Regions from separate parts of the Neotabrizicola shimadae genome, predicted to be linked through region 4. Evidence: riboswitches for the same ligand, from Rfam matches in the RefSeq annotation. Region 4 holds a riboswitch; each other region holds the start of a gene.
What was found. Region 4 has a riboswitch for cobalamin ahead of JO391_RS08225 (energy-coupling factor ABC transporter permease). Riboswitches for the same ligand answer to the same signal wherever they lie in the genome.
Positions count from the first base shown of each region.

Region 1: linked by a shared signal. The riboswitch ahead of JO391_RS21525 (DUF1636 family protein) and the one ahead of JO391_RS08225 (energy-coupling factor ABC transporter permease) in region 4 are both predicted to bind cobalamin.
Region 2: linked by a shared signal. The riboswitch ahead of JO391_RS21030 (CbtB domain-containing protein) and the one ahead of JO391_RS08225 (energy-coupling factor ABC transporter permease) in region 4 are both predicted to bind cobalamin.
Region 3: linked by a shared signal. The riboswitch ahead of bluB (5,6-dimethylbenzimidazole synthase) and the one ahead of JO391_RS08225 (energy-coupling factor ABC transporter permease) in region 4 are both predicted to bind cobalamin.

Region 1 covers NZ_CP069370.1:2,519,411-2,523,136, forward strand. The annotation lists gene JO391_RS12215 (ABC transporter substrate-binding protein) at 1-571, opposite strand, end outside; gene JO391_RS12220 (ABC transporter ATP-binding protein) at 588-1,361, opposite strand; gene JO391_RS21525 (DUF1636 family protein) at 1,387-1,809, opposite strand; cobalamin riboswitch at 1,840-2,065, opposite strand; gene JO391_RS12225 (GTP-binding protein) at 2,183-3,397, shown strand; gene JO391_RS12230 (DUF1826 domain-containing protein) at 3,394-3,726, shown strand, end outside.
Region 2 covers NZ_CP069372.1:38,768-42,493, forward strand. The annotation lists gene JO391_RS21020 (hypothetical protein) at 1-686, shown strand, start outside; gene JO391_RS21025 (CbtA family protein) at 698-1,447, opposite strand; gene JO391_RS21030 (CbtB domain-containing protein) at 1,466-1,642, opposite strand; cobalamin riboswitch at 1,677-1,893, opposite strand; gene cueR (Cu(I)-responsive transcriptional regulator) at 1,919-2,380, opposite strand; gene JO391_RS21040 (heavy metal translocating P-type ATPase) at 2,394-3,726, opposite strand, start outside.
Region 3 covers NZ_CP069370.1:2,791,889-2,795,614, reverse strand. The annotation lists gene JO391_RS13660 (transglycosylase SLT domain-containing protein) at 1-160, shown strand, start outside; gene JO391_RS13655 (propanediol utilization protein) at 192-1,019, opposite strand; gene bluB (5,6-dimethylbenzimidazole synthase) at 1,009-1,707, opposite strand; cobalamin riboswitch at 1,751-1,933, opposite strand; gene JO391_RS13645 (LacI family DNA-binding transcriptional regulator) at 1,979-2,989, opposite strand; gene JO391_RS13640 (extracellular solute-binding protein) at 3,373-3,726, shown strand, end outside.
Region 4 covers NZ_CP069370.1:1,705,124-1,708,849, reverse strand. The annotation lists gene JO391_RS08235 (aldehyde dehydrogenase (NADP(+))) at 1-26, shown strand, start outside; gene cobF (precorrin-6A synthase (deacetylating)) at 72-812, opposite strand; gene JO391_RS08225 (energy-coupling factor ABC transporter permease) at 875-1,552, opposite strand; cobalamin riboswitch at 1,586-1,806, opposite strand; gene cobA (uroporphyrinogen-III C-methyltransferase) at 1,862-2,584, opposite strand; gene JO391_RS08215 (cobyrinic acid a,c-diamide synthase CobB) at 2,581-3,726, opposite strand, start outside.

The DNA.
Region 1 (3,726 bases), 810 kb from region 4:
AGGGAGCGCTACGGTCCACGCCCGACGTCACTTCCTCAAGCCGCGCCTTCCAGCCTGCGACCAGATCCTGCGCCTTGGCCTCGACCCCGAAGATGGTCCCCAGGTTCAGGATGTCGTTGTACATGTCATCCATGCTGGACCTGGCCTTCGGGCCGATGTGGATGCAGCTTTCGGTCAGCTCGTAGGTCTTGATGCCCAAGGGTTCCAGCGTCTCGGGCGTGACCTCGCCACCGACCTTCATGCCGTAGTTCCAGCCGGCGAAGAAGAAGTCCGGCTCGGCGCCGGCCAGCACTTCCTTGGTCGGATACTTGGCCGACAGTTCCGGCAGTTCGGCCACGCCCGCGCGCATTTCCTCGTCCAGCGTCTTCCAGCCGGAGATGCCGGTATAGCCAACCATCTGGTCGCGTAGGCCCAGGACCAGCATCATCTCGGTCAGGTTCACGTCGTTCGAGATGGCGCGGGTGGGGGCAGCGTCGAAAGTCACCTCGCGGGCGCAGCTTTTCACGGTGACAGGGTAGGCAAGCGCCGAGGAGGCAGACAGAAGGAAGGCGGCAAGCGAAAGACGGATCATCTTGGGGTCCTTTGGATCAGAGGTGGAAGGAAAAGCGCGGGGCATCGCCGGTGCGGTCGATGCGCGCACGCACGTTGAAGGCCTGGGCGAGCGTCGCCTCGGTCAGGGCCATTTCGGGTGGGCCGTCGGCCAGGATGCGGCCTTCACGCAGGATCAGCATGCGCTCGGCAAATTCGGCGGCCAGGGTCAGGTCATGCAAAGTGGCAATGACGGTCAGGCCAAGACCCTTCAGCAGCGCCAGAAGCTCCAGCTGGTGGCGGATATCCAGATGGTTCGTCGGCTCGTCCAGCACGATCACGCGCGGCTGTTGGGCCAGCGCACGGGCAACCATGACCCGTTGGCGTTCCCCGCCCGACAGCGTGCCGAAAGCGCGGCCGGCCATGCCGGCCAGGCCCATCCGCAAAAGGGCGGCCTCGATGATCGCGGCGTCCTCGCCTCCGGGCGTGGACAGACCCGCGCCCCAACCTCGCCGATGCGGAAGGCGGCCAAGCGCCACGATCTGCCGGGCGGTCAGCGCGAAATCGGTGGGTTGTTCCTGCAGCACGGCGGCAAGCTGGCGCGCAGCCTCGGGTGCGCCCATCAGCCAGATATCCTTGCCCATCAGCCGCACGGTGCCCCGGCGCGGCGCCTGGTGGCGATAGATCAGCCGCAGAAGCGAGGATTTCCCGGCCCCGTTCGCCCCGCAGATCGCCATGATCTGACCCTGTGGCACGGCAAAGCTGATGTCGGCAAGGATGTCGGGCCGCCCTTTCGGGCCCCAGGCGACGCCGGAAAGCTCAACCGCGTTCACTGGATCGCCCCTTCGCGAGTGACGATCATCGCCGCGGGAATCCGCGCCAGCGTGTTGTCGCAAAGCCGCGGGGGCAATCACGTCCAGACATCCAGCCGTCCTCCAACGCTGCGTAAAGGCGCGAGAACTCGACCAGATCGTCAATCGGCTGGGCCGGGTCGATGTCGCCGAAGAGCCAGGTCGCCTTGGCATTGGCCCGCCAGCCGACGACACAGGGCCCGCCGTGTTCGGGCACGCAGCCTGCAAGACAGGCGGTGCCCGACACCTCGAATTCGTCACCAAGGCCCGCCGCCGCGATGGCCGCTCGCAGCTTCTTCAGAAGGGCAAAGCCCGGCGCGCAACTGCTGCTCTTGTGCTTGCAGGCCTTGCAGACCAGAATCTGATGCGGCGCGGATTGCGCCACGGAATAGGCAGGTGCGCTCACCGGCCGCCGCGGTTGATCGTCCATCGAAGTCTCCTTCCGGGGCACCCCGCCCGGTGGTTGCTGACGTCGATGGCAGGTCTCCTGACTCACGGGTCTGGGCTTGCCCCACCTTCCCAGCCTTCGTGTCCAAACACGTATGGCCAGTGGCATCGGGGGTCGCTCGCCGCTTACAGTTGCGGGGGCAGTCACGGATTTGGCGGCTGATGCCTACACCACACCGTATTCCCTTTTCACCCGGCCGCGCGTGGTTTGGCCGGGAACCATCAGTCGCGAACATGCAGTCGTCGACAGGCCGGATCAAGTCCTGTTCCGACCGGACAAAACCGCCGAACGACATTGCACCCTCTTTTGATTCGCGCTAGATCAAAGGTTATAGTATAACATAACAGAACGAACCATGCCCTCCAGCCAGCAAGATCCCCGCCTTCCCGTCACCGTCCTGTCCGGCTTTCTCGGGGCCGGGAAGACAACCCTATTGAACCACGTGTTGAACAACCGCGACGGACGCCGGGTCGCCGTGATCGTCAACGACATGTCCGAGGTGAACATCGACGCCGACCTGGTGCGCGAAGGGGCAGAGCTGAGCCGGTCTGAAGAAAAACTGGTCGAAATGACCAACGGCTGCATTTGCTGCACTCTGCGCGACGACCTTCTGACCGAGGTGCGGCGGCTGGCCTCCGAAGGTCGCTTTGACTACCTCCTGATTGAAAGCACAGGGATCGCCGAGCCTTTACCGGTAGCGGCGACCTTCGACTTCCGTGACGAAAGGGGTGTCAGTCTCTCCGATGTTGCGCGACTTGATACGATGGTGACGGTCGTGGATGCGGTGAACCTGCTCAAAGACTTCTCCAGCCACGATTTCCTGGCCGACCGGGGCGAAAGCCTTGGTGATCAGGACAACCGCAGCCTCGTGAACCTGCTGACCGAGCAGATGGAATTCGCCGATGTCATCGTGCTGAACAAGGTCGCGGACGCCACGCCTGCGCAGGTCGATGCCGCCCGCAAGATCGTTCGCGCCCTGAACCCCGACGCGCGCGTGATCGAGACCAGCCATTCCCGCGTGAATCCGGACGACATCTTCGACACCGGGCTCTTCGACTTTGACGAGGCGCATACCCACCCGATGTGGGCCAAGGAGCTGTACGGTTTTGCCAATCACACGCCGGAAACCGAGGAGTATGGCATTTCCTCTTTCGTCTACTACGCCCGCGAGCCCTTCCACCCGGCGAAGATCCATGCCGTCCTGAACGGCCCGCTGCCGGGTGTGATCCGCGCAAAGGGGCATTTCTGGATCGCCACCAGGCCCGACTGGGTGGCCGAGTTCAGCCTGGCGGGTGCGATGTCCTCGGTCACGCCCCTGGGGCGCTGGTGGGCCAGCGTTCCGGCCGAGCGGCTGCCCAAGCACCCCGACGCGCAAGCCGAAATTGCCTCGAAATGGGCCGAACCCTGGGGCGATCGGCGGCAAGAGATCGTGTTCATCGGGGCGGGCTTGGATCGTGAGGCGATCTGCGCCGCGCTGAATGGGGCTTTGATGACAAGTTGCGACTTCACCCCGCAAGCTTGGCGCAACCTGCCTGACCCCTTCCCGCAATGGGGTGCGAAAGCCGCATGATCCGGGTGGTCCGCAAACCGCTTCCGCGTGCCGTCTGGGTGGCCGCCTCGGACAAGGCAGAGGGCCTTGGGCGCATTCACGATCCGGGTATTGCGGCGGCGATCTGGCGCAGATCGCGCGACCCGGGTCTTGCTGCCTGGGTCGATAGCCTCTCGCCCGAGCGCCTGCCGTGTCTGCGTCAGGCGATGTCCGTGACAGATGTCGCGGCGGCAGTTCATGCCGCTTGCGACCGGCTGGGCCTTGCGCCGTCCCCGGAGCGGGGCCTGCTTGCCACCGATGCCGCGGCGCTGGCCCTTCGGTTCGGCACGATCATGGCCACGCCCAGGGTG
Region 2 (3,726 bases), on a different replicon from region 4:
TGCAGGACGACAGTGTCGCCCTGGCACGGGTCGGGTGGGCGGTGCGGCGCCTGACGGGAGGGCCAGGGCCGGAGGTGGACCTGGCCACTTTTGTGGATCGCCGTGACCCCGAGAACTTGGCGGATGAGGCGGAGCCCTTTGCGGATCGCGCGGGCGGTTGGCTGGACCTGATGGCGCAAGCTGCCGACCTGCACCCGATCAGCCGTGCCTGCATGGGCTTTCACATTTGGAGTTTGGCGGGTCTCGGGCAGCACGGAGACCGGATGGAAGCGGCTGTCACGGCCGCGCGGATTGCGACCGGAGAGGGCAGGGGAGCGATATTTGCCCCTCTCGCCATGGGCGGGGCAGGCGGGCTGCGCGCCGGTGGCACTGCTGCTGACCGACTGGTGCGATGGCTCGACGGGATGGAGACAGCAAGCCGGACCGCGATGCGGCACCTTGACGACATCGAGGCTTGGTCAGCGCGGTCCGAAACCGAGATGGTCACGCTCTCGGGCAAAACGCCCCCAGCCTTGCGCGCAGTTCTGACCGAATGGCCCCTTGTCTCCGCCCCAATGGCCGAGGCAATCACCGGCGCCAGTCGCGCGGCCGTTCAGCGGAACATGGCCTGGATGCAGGCGCGAGGTTTGATCCGAGAAGTGACCGGGCAGGGAAGATTTCGCATGTGGTGTGCACGCGCAGCCTAGGTTGCCTTCTCTCACCCCGGCTCCGTCAAACCGTCAGCATCGGCCTTCGCGCCTGCTTCTGGCAAAAGCCACAAGAGTGCGATGGCCAGCACCAGCCAACCGATCAGGTTCACGCTTAGCACGCGCGCCGCATAGAGCGCCGCAAGGTCGGGCGGCACTGCCGGGGCAGAAACGGGTGGCAAGGGCGCTCCGAAAAGGTGGGGTGCCAGGATCAGGGCAAGGCCCGCGAGCCGCCCGGGCCAGGACCGCAACCCCGCAGCAAAGAAAATGCCGGCAGCCGTCATCGCGACAGTCGCAACCCACCAGAGTTGCCGGTCCGCCAGTTCCGCTGCCTCCATTCCGGGCAGTTCGGGCGGAAGGTCGATTGCAGGCGCAAGGGACAGGACGGCAAAGCCGATAAGGCCGAGGGCTGTGGCCGGGATCCTCCCGCCGCCGGGCAGAGCCCGGAACGCGGTCAGGCCGGCTCCGGCCAGCAGGCCAAAGCCCGCCCAGGTGAGGATCAGGGTCAGGACCGTCAAGCCATTGCGCACAAGCAAGTTGTCCGTATTTTCCGCGCCCTGCGCATCATGGCCGGGCGTTTCTAGCGGGTTAGGTGCAGGGTCGGGCTTGTTGCTCTCGATCCCGATCAGAACGAGTTCGCCCGTCTCATACCGTTCAGCCTCGACGATCAGGGGTTGGATGAGAAAGAACTGAAAAACGGCAGCCACGAGGCCCGCGATGGCACCCGCGATTACCCCGCCGGACAGCAAGGTCTTTGTCATGTCGATTATCCAGAAACGTCAGTGGCAGGGAAAACCGGTCGCATGACGTGTGTCATGCGTTGCAGCGTGCAATGCGTCAGGCGAAGCAAAACCAGCGGCAAAGATCAGCACTGCGCCAATAAGCGCGCTGGTCAGGATTGGTCCGAACTGGCTCTTCGATTGCTCCGCTGTGGCGGACAGGATTCTGGTGGACATGAAGGTTCTCCGCCCGTCACACCCGACGGGATTAGGGTTGCGCCATCGCTTGGCCGGTCTCCTGGCTCGCGGATTAACACAGTCCTTCGCCTTCCCGGGCATTGGCCCAGTGGCACGATGAAGGACCGCTACCGCATACAGTCGCGGGGGCGGCTGAGGCCTTGGGCGCCGCAATTGGGTCCGCCCTTCCTCATTCCCGATTGAGTTCCAGGACTCTGCGCCCCTTGAACACCAAACAGTGAGAGCTTTGCGCCGAACCCCCGCGAAGTCAACTGACTACCGGGAGTGAAAATGCTGCACCGGTACTGCTTTGCCGCTCTGCTGTGTCGTGCAATCAGATCCATGCTCCACCCCGTGCCCGAGGTCAGCCAGGATTGGGCAGTCGGGCCGGTGATCGCCGCAGCATGCGTCGGCTAGGTGGCGCAGTGTGTCGATCATGGCCTGCATCTCGCGCACCTTCCGTTCGAGGCCGTCGATCTGGTCCGTCGCAAGGCGTTTCACATCCGCGCTTTGACGGGTCCGGTCGCGCCAGAGTGCCAGAAGCTCTTCGATCTTCTCGACCGAAAAGCCAAGGTCGCGGGACCGACGAATGAACCGCAGCATCTGCACTTCAGTCGGAGAGTAGACGCGGTAGCCTGATCCGGTCCGCCCTGCGGTGGGAATAAGGCGAATAGATTCGTAGTAGCGGATCATTTTGGCCGACACGCCCGAGGCCTTTGCCGCTTCACCAATGTTCATGATCATGCCTCCTTCAATGCACAACTGCGGCCTGGAACCGCCGCAGCCGGAGGGCGTTTCCAAGAACAAAGACCGACGACAAGGCCATCGCGGCGGCAGCGAAGATCGGTGACAGAAGAACGCCGAAGCTCGGCCACAGCACGCCCGCGGCAACAGGGATCAAGGCAGCGTTATAGGCAAAGGCCCAGAAGAGGTTCTGCCGGATGTTGCGCATCACGGCCTTGGACAGCGCGATGGCGTCCGATACCGCCGTCAGGCGACCGGTCATGAGCACGACGTCCGCCGCCTCGATTGCTACGTCGGTCCCCGTTCCGACAGCAAGGCCAACGTCAGCCTCGGCCAGGGCCGGGGCATCATTGATGCCGTCGCCGACATAGGCGAGCTGTCCCAACGCCTTCAGTCGCTTGACTGCGGCGACCTTGCCGTCCGGCAGCACTTCGGCCACGATCTCGTCGATGCCGAGTTGGCGGGCGATGGCGCCTGCGGTGCGGGCGTTGTCGCCAGTGATCATCGCAACTTTCAGCCCCATAGTGTGCAGGGCGCGGATTGCCGTTGGCGTGGTCTCCTTGATCGGGTCCGCGACAGCAAGGATGGCAGCGAGTTTGCCGTCGATGGCGGCATAGAGCGGCGACTTGCCTTCGTCTCCCAATCGAGCGGCAGTATTCCCAAAGGGCGATACGTCAATCCCCAGTCGGGCCATGTAGCGATCAGCGCCGATCTCGATCCGCTGCCCGCCCGCCTGTGCAGTGACGCCGAAGCCGGTAACGGAGTCGAAGGCTGTGACGGCGGGCAGGGACAAACCTTCGTCTTCTGCGGCCTTTACGATGGCGCGGGCGATCGGGTGCTCGGACTTCGCTTCGACGGCTGCCAAGAGTGACAGAACGGCGGCGCGATCGAAACCTGGTGCAAGATCGAGGTCGGTGAGGCTCGGCCTGCCCTCGGTTAGCGTGCCGGTCTTGTCGAGTGCCACGACCTTCACTCCCTGAAGAGACTGGAGCGCCTCGCCCTTGCGGAACAGCACCCCCATTTCGGCCCCGCGCCCGGTGCCCACCATGATCGAGGTCGGCGTGGCGAGGCCCATGGCGCAGGGGCAAGCGATGATCAGCACGGCTACGGCATTGACAAGACCGAAGGTCAACGCGGGGTCGGGGCCGAAGATCAGCCAAACGGCAAAGGTCAGTGCTGCAAGCGCCATCACTACCGGGACGAACCACATCGTGACCTTGTCGACGAGTGCCTGGATCGGCAGCTTGCCGCCCTGTGCCGCCTCGACCATGCGAATGATTTGAGCGAGCATCGTCGCCTCGCCCACCGCGGTGGCGCGGAACGTGAAGGCACCTGTCTGG
Region 3 (3,726 bases), 1.1 Mb from region 4:
CTCGAAGACGGATGCGCGGTCGCAATACCTGGCCTATCACGAGGGCCGCACGGGCTTTGCCAATGGCAGCTACAACAACAAGCCCTGGCTTGTGGACGTGGCGAACCGGGTGGGCGCGCGGTCTGCGCGCTACGAGGTTCAACTGCAGGAATGTCGCTGACCAGGCAGGGCGTCCCGGCCCGGAGGCCGGGTCAGGTGGCCGTCGCAAGACGCTCGACGCCGGTGTAGCCGGCGGCGCGAAGGATTTGCGGACCTTCAGGCGGCACGCTGCCAGGCGCGAAGATCAGCGCCCTGGCCGGACCGGAATGGGACCGTGCAAAGCCCAGGGCACCCAGGGCGCGGGCGAGGTCGGCGGTCGGGTCGGAGGCGGGTCCGCGCCGGGCCTGGCAGCGACGCGCGCTTTCGCTGGCGAGCGCGGCGCAGCCGGCAAGGCCGGGCGCATTGGACCAGTCCGAAACCAGGTCGGAGATGTCGGCGTAGTCGCAGTCTTCGGCCCGCGTCCTTTCGGGCGGACCCCAGAAGCCGACAAGAAGCTCGGCCCTCGGCGGCGGCGGCAGGCCCATCAGCACCTCGCCCTGCCGCGAGGCCCAGAGATGGCGGTCGGGGTGGTCCAGCATCAGCGGGTCGCTGGCGCCTTCGGCGCGAAGGCAGGCGCGCACAAGGCAGCCGCGCGGGCCGGCGTATCCTGCAAGGCGTGCCACGGCCAGAAGCGAGGCGGTGGACATGCCGGTGCCCGACCCTGGCACGAAGCGCGGTTTCAGCAGGTAGCGCCCCTTGGGCGGCAGGCCCAGATCGTTCAGGAAGCGGCGCAGGCGGGGCAGGGGGATGAGCCCCGCGCCCTGGCCGAACCGGCAGGCCGCCAGCGCACCGGCCCGGCGCTGGCCCGCCAGGCCGGTGACCGCGGGCAACAGCGTGACAAGGCCGACCGGCCCGGCAGGGCCGATGCGGCCCTGGAGCCATTCGCCGAAATGGCAGGGCAGGGCGACGCGGGCGCCGGGGGGCAGGGGATCAGCCGTCACGCTGGCCCCAGCCGTCATGGAACACCAGGTCTTCCAGCGGCAGGCGGCTGCGCCAGCCGCGCGCCTGCAGTTCGGGCTCGGCATGAAGCTCGTCGACATGGCCAAGGCACAGATAGGCGACAGGCACGACCTGATCGGGCAGATTGAGGATCCGTTTGAGCGCCCCCTCGCGGAAGATGCTGACCCAGCCGACACCGATACCTTCGGCCCGTGCCGCGAGCCAGAGGTTCTGTACCGCGCAGACGGTGGAATAGAGGTCCATCTCGGGGGCATGGGTGCGGCCCAGGATGACCGGGCCGCCCCGGCTGCGGTCGCAGGTGACGCAGAGGTTGACCGGCGCGGCGGTGATGCCTTCCAGCTTCAGCGCCGAATAGAGCGGCCGGCGTTCGGCCGGAAAGAGCGTGGCGGCCTCGGCATTGGCCTCGGCGAAGGCGGCCTGAACCCGGCCCTTCACGCCGTTGTCGCGGATGACGATGAAGTTCCACGGCTGCATGAAGCCAACCGAGGGCGCATGGTGGGCGGCATCCAGAAGCCGCAGCAGGGTGGCATCGTCCACCGGACGCGGGGTGAACTGGCTGCGCACGTCGCGGCGGCTGTGGATGGCACGGTAGACCGCGGCGCGGTCGGCCTCTGGAAAGGGGGGGGCCGCGACCAGCGCGGCAGAGGCGGGTTGGGCAGGACTGGACAATCGGTTCCCCTGTCGTCGAAACGGGGTACAGGTCGGCCAGCCTGCGCCCCGGTTTCGTCTGGCCGGTCTTCTGACTCGGTTTCCTCCGGCGCCGCGCCTTCCCGACCGAGGTCAGTGGCATCTGCGGCCCCGTCCACCTTACAGCGTTGGGCACGTTGCGGAGTTTCACCGCATTCCCGATTATCCCGACCCTCGCAGGCCGGGCACCAGACCAACCCCAGATACCGCCGAGCCCGCACGGGCGCAATCGCCCTTGCGGCCGTGGCTTGGGTCACTCGTCGGGCAGGTTCTCGCGGAAGATGACGTGCTGGCGCGGCTGGACCGGGGTGTAGGGCAACCCGCGCACACCGGCGATCAGCGTGGCCAGCGCCTCGCGCGCCTCGACACGGGCGTTCTGGTCGATCACCGCGTCCATCGTGCCGTCCAGCAGCAGCGCCTTGTTGCCCTCGGTCGCCTCGTGGCCGATGAGCACGACGCGCTGCGCAAGCCCGCGATCCTTCATCGCCCGGCCGATGCCGTAAGAGCCGCCGCCGACATTGTAGATCGCGGCAAGGTCGGGGTGGCGGTCGAACAGCGCCATCGCCTCGCGCCAGGAATTCTCGCGGTCGTCCAGCATCTCGCGCAGTTCCACGATCTGCAGGCCGGGGAATTCCTCGTGCAGGATCTGGCGGAAGCCCATCTCGCGCTCCTGATGCCCGCGGTAGGACAGGGAGCCTGCGAAGAGCGCCACCTTGCCCTGGCTGCCCGTGCCGAGGAAGCGGCCCATCAGATAGCCAGCGAGGCGGCCCGCCTGCCGGTTGTCGGTGCCGATATAGGCCGCGCGGGGCACGTTCTGGATATCGGAGCAGAGGGTGACGATCCTGACGCCCGAGGCCGCCAGCCCGCGCAGCGCCTCGCGCACGACGGGATGGTCCAGCGCGATGACGCCGAGGCCGTCGACGGCGCCCTTCATCCGCGCCAGCCTTTCTGAAAGGGCCGCGGGATCGAAACCTTCGATGGTCTCGACCAGGGTTTCCACGCCGTCCAGCGCCGCGGCCTGGGTCTCGATCTGTGCCTGAAGCATCCGGATGAAGGAATTGGTGCCCTGGGGCAGCAGGAAGGCCAGCCGGACCGCTGGCGTCGAGGGCGCGCTGACGGCGACATAGCCAAGCCGCTGTGCAACGGACAGGACGTGCTGTCGCGTGTGTTCCTTGACGCCGGGCCGGTCGTTCAGGACGCGGTCGACAGTGGCAGGGGAAACCCCGGCCTCGCGGGCGATGTCGGTCAGTGTGGCGCGCAGCATGACGGTCTTCCGGATGTTCCCGACCAGCAGCTAGGGCCAGGGCGAGGGCGGGTCAACAGGGTGACGGGGGCCGCGCCGGGACACACTGATTTAAAAGACATCATTGCGCTGGCGATTCGCGTCATCTGGTGGCCGGTTGGCCTCGCGCTATGGATCGCCTGATCCTTTCTGCAGTCGCAAATCATGCAGCTTCTTGATGTCATTGCGGCAATCATCGACGAAACGTGCATGAGGGCCTCGAGAATCTCGCAACTGCGGCATCTTTCCTTCAAGAATAGAGCATCAAAATGATGTTTAGCATATAACAAATTGATTGACACTTGCCGCCGAGTCGCCGCACAAACCCGCCACGGGCTCCGGGAGAGGGCTTGAGGGAGGATCTCATGATCGGACGTCGCTTGACGCGGCGCGGGTTCCTAGGAACCGGCGCGCGATGGGGAATTGTCGGTGCCGGCGCCTTGATCGCGCCGCGCTGGATCGGGCAGGCCTGGGCGCAGGAGCTGGCGCCGGGCATGATCGGCGGGCCGACCGGCTTTGCCGGGGCCGAACGCTATCAATACGGACCGGACACGCCGGAAGGCCGCGCCGTCGAGGCGGCCAAGGCGATGAAGGCGGCAGGCACGGCGCCCGACAAGATCGTCCTCGGCCTGTCGGACGGGTCCATCGGCCAGCTGACCCAGCCCTTCCCGGCCGGCGCGCCCAGCGTCAAGGAACTGTGGGAGCGCGAGACCGGCATC
Region 4 (3,726 bases):
TGCCGGAGCCGCTGCGCGGGGTTTGATCCCGTTCCGCCTGGCATGAATCGGCGGGGGGCTGGCCCCCGCCGCTACATCCGCCGGAGCAGATAGATGTCCATGATCCAGCCATGCCGTGCCCGCGCCTCGGCGCGGGTGGCAAGGATGCGCTCCGATACCTCGGCCAATGGCCCGGCGAGGACGATTTCCTCGGCCATGCCGACATAGGCGCCCCACCAGATCGTCACGCCCTCTGACGGGATCGCCATGAAGGCGCCGCCGGCGTCCAGCATCACCGCCAGCGTCTCGGCGCCTTCGGGCCAGCCATGGTCGCGCAATTGCCGGCCGGTGGTGATGGTCACTGGCCCGCCGATGGTGTTCAGGGGAATGGCATGGGCGGCGGTCAGTGCCTGCAACGAGGTGATGCCGGGGATCACCCGCAGATCCGGCGCGGGCGACAGCCGCGCAGCAATGCGAAGGGTGCTGTCATAGAGCGACGGGTCGCCCCAGACCAGAAGCGCCACGCGGGCCGGGCGGGGCGACCCCATCGCGGCTTCCCATACGCCGGCGATGGCATCGTGCCAGCCGTCCACCCTTTCGCGGTAGTCTGCCACCGCCTCGTCGCGCACCGGCAGGTCGAACTCGGCCACCAGCGTCGCCGGATTGGTCAGCACCTCGCGCAGGATGGCGCGGCGCAGTTCGGCCAGATCGGCCTTGCCCTCACCCTTGCGGGGGATCAGCACCAAGTCGGCCGCGTTGATTTCGCGGATGGCCTGAAGCGTCAGGTGGTCGGGGTTGCCGGTGCCGATGCCGATGAGCGAAAGCGTGGTCATCTGTCTTTCCATGCAAATGGGGGGCCGAAGCCCCCCAAGCCATTCCTGTTCGCCAAGACGGATCAGGCCGCCGAATAGAGCCGCGGCGTGACGAGGGCCGAGCCCTTCAGGGCGTGCAGGCGCTTGGCCACGGCCAGAACCGCCACATCCACCAGCGGCTCGATCGCCACAACCAGGATATAGGCGGCGCCGAACGAGGCGATGCCGGCAAAGGTCGAGGTTGCGAAGCCCTCGCCCCAGAGCACCCAGAACGCCACCCAGGCAATGACCCCGCCCTGGTAGGCGAAGGACAGCTTCAGCACGTCGGTGTAGCCCAGGTCGACATAGGCCGTGCCGGCAGGGATGGTGCGCTTGGCCAGCGCGGCGATGCCGAACAGCGGCACCAGAAGCGTGGTGACGTTCATGCCGTATTGCGGCAGGTCGAAGGGCGCGAAGAACAGGCCCTGGATCAGGAGGCCGAGGGCCAGGCCGATGGCCGCAGGCGCGGCGCCCAGGATCAGGAACAGGGTCGAGCCGAGGATGAGGTGAACCTCGGACACGCCGACCGGATAGTGCGGCAGAAGCTCGAAGAAGCTGAAGACCAGTCCGGTGGCAATGACGCTGCGCAGGGCAAGCGAGCCGATGCCGGATTGCCGGGCGGTGTCGACCGCCAGTTTCAGCGTGTAGCCCCCTGCGGCCAGAGCGGTGACGGCGCCGAGCGCCAGTTTGGCGCCATGTACGACGCCGGGTTCGATATGCATGTTCGTCCCTCCTGACCGTCACACCCGACGGCGGTTGTTGTTTCCTGCCTGGCCGGTCTCCTGGCTCGCGGGTCGTTGAGGGCATCCGCCTTCCCGGTCCTTCGGGGACCAGTGGCCTTCCAGATGCCCGCTCGCCGCTTACAGTCGCGGGGGCGGCCGGGGCAGGGGGCGCCGCTTTGGTCCGCCCCTTCCCCGTTCCCGTTTCAGCCCCTGATGCTTTGCATCGTCGGGGCACCATGCGCGTCCTGTGTGGACCCGTGGGTCACGCCGGTCAAGGCGGATTGCGGCATCCGCAGGGTCGCAGGCGACCTAGCCGGCCAGCGGCCCGTAAAGGATGAGCCCCGGTGCCTTGCCCGCCTCGGCCCTCTCGGCCAAGAGGGCTACCAGCGAGGCGAGCGTGCCGCGGGTCAGGCTTTCCTCTGGATGGCCAACCGATTCCGCGAGGATCGCGGGGGTCTCGGCCGGCAAGCCATGCGCGGCCAGCCTTTCCACCAGGGCCGGCAGGGTGCGCTTGCCCATGAAGACCACGGTGGTGGCCTGCGGATCGGCCAGCGCCGCCCAGTTCAGATCGCCCGGCAGGCCGCCGGTGACATCGGCGCCGGTGATGAACTGCACGCGCCGCGCGGCAAGCCGGCGGGTCAGCGGGATGCCCGCTGCCGCCGCCGCAGCAAGGGGAGAGGCCACGCCGGGCACGATCTCGAAGCCGATGCCTTCCGCTTTCAGTGCGTCGATCTCTTCTTCCAGCCGCCCGAAGAGCCCCGCATCGCCGGATTTCAGCCGCACCACCTTGGCTCCGGTGCGGGCGTAATCCACCAGAAGCCGGCTTACATGGTCCTGCTTGGGTGAGGGGCGTCCGGCGCGCTTGCCCACGCCCACGAGGTCGGCCTCGGGCCGGGCCAGTGCCAGGATCGGCCCGGCGGAGAGGTCGTCGTACAGCACGGCATCCGCCGCCTCGATGCGCTTGACCGCGCGCAGCGTCAGAAGCTCGGGGTCGCCCGGGCCGGAAGAGACGAAGGAGACGAACCCGCTCATGCGGCCCTCGCGATCAGGTGGAAGAAGCTGCCGGTAACGCGGCCGCGCCGCGCGCCGGTTTCGGCAATCTCTGTGCCCGTGGCATCGGTCACGCGGGCCAGCGGGTCGTCGGGCTGGGACAGGATGGTGGCATAGTGGAACTCATGCCCGCGCAGGCGCGCGCCCTGTTCAGCGCCGGGGATGGGCGCCAGAAGCTCGGCCAGGCGGTAGCCCAGGTGCATCTTGCGCTTCTGGAAGCTGGTTTCCAGCCCCAGAAGCCCGGCCATGCGGTGCCGCGTGCCGTCCTTGTCCACCAGCCCTTGACCGAGCGCCATGTAGCCCCCGCATTCGCCATGCACGGGCCGCGTCTGGGCAAAGGCGGTGAGGCCGGCGTGGAACCGGCCCGCTGCGGCCAGCCGGCCTGCGTGAAGTTCGGGATAGCCCCCCGGCAGCCAGCAGACATCGGCCGAAGCATCGGGCGCCTCGTCTGCCAGCGGCGAGAAGGGCAGAACCTCGGCCCCCGCCGCGCGCCAGGCGGCCAGAAGATGCGGATAGACGAAGGAAAACGCCGCATCCCGTGCCAGGGCGATGCGCTGGCCGGGGGGCGCGGTCTGTCCTTCAACCTGGACTGGATGCCCTACGGGAGGCGCGGCGCCCGCAGCCGCCACCAGAGCGTCCAGGTCAAGGTGGCGCGCGACGAAGGCCCCGGCGCTGGCCAGGAACCCGGCGAGGTCGCTTTGCTCTTCGGCCTGCACCAGGCCCAGGTGGCGTTCAGGCAGGGTGAGCGATGGTTCGCGGGGCAGGGCGCCGAACACCCGGATGCCCGCCGCTTCCATCCCCGCCCGCACCAGCGCCTCGTGCCGGGGCGAGGCGACGCGGTTCAGCACCACACCCGCCACGGCCACATCGGGGCGGAAGGTGGCGAGGCCCCGGGCCACCGCGGCGGCCGTCTGGGCCTGGCCGCCCACGTCCAGCACCAGAACCACCGGCCAGCCCGTCAGCGCCGCGATGTCGGCGCTGGCGCCGGTGCCCCAGGCGCCGGGTGCGGCCACGCCGTCGAACAGGCCCATCGAGCCTTCGGCCACCACGATGTCGGCATTCCCGCTTGTTGCGGCCAGCGCCCGCACCATGGCCCTTGGCATGGCCCAGCCGTCGAGGTTCAG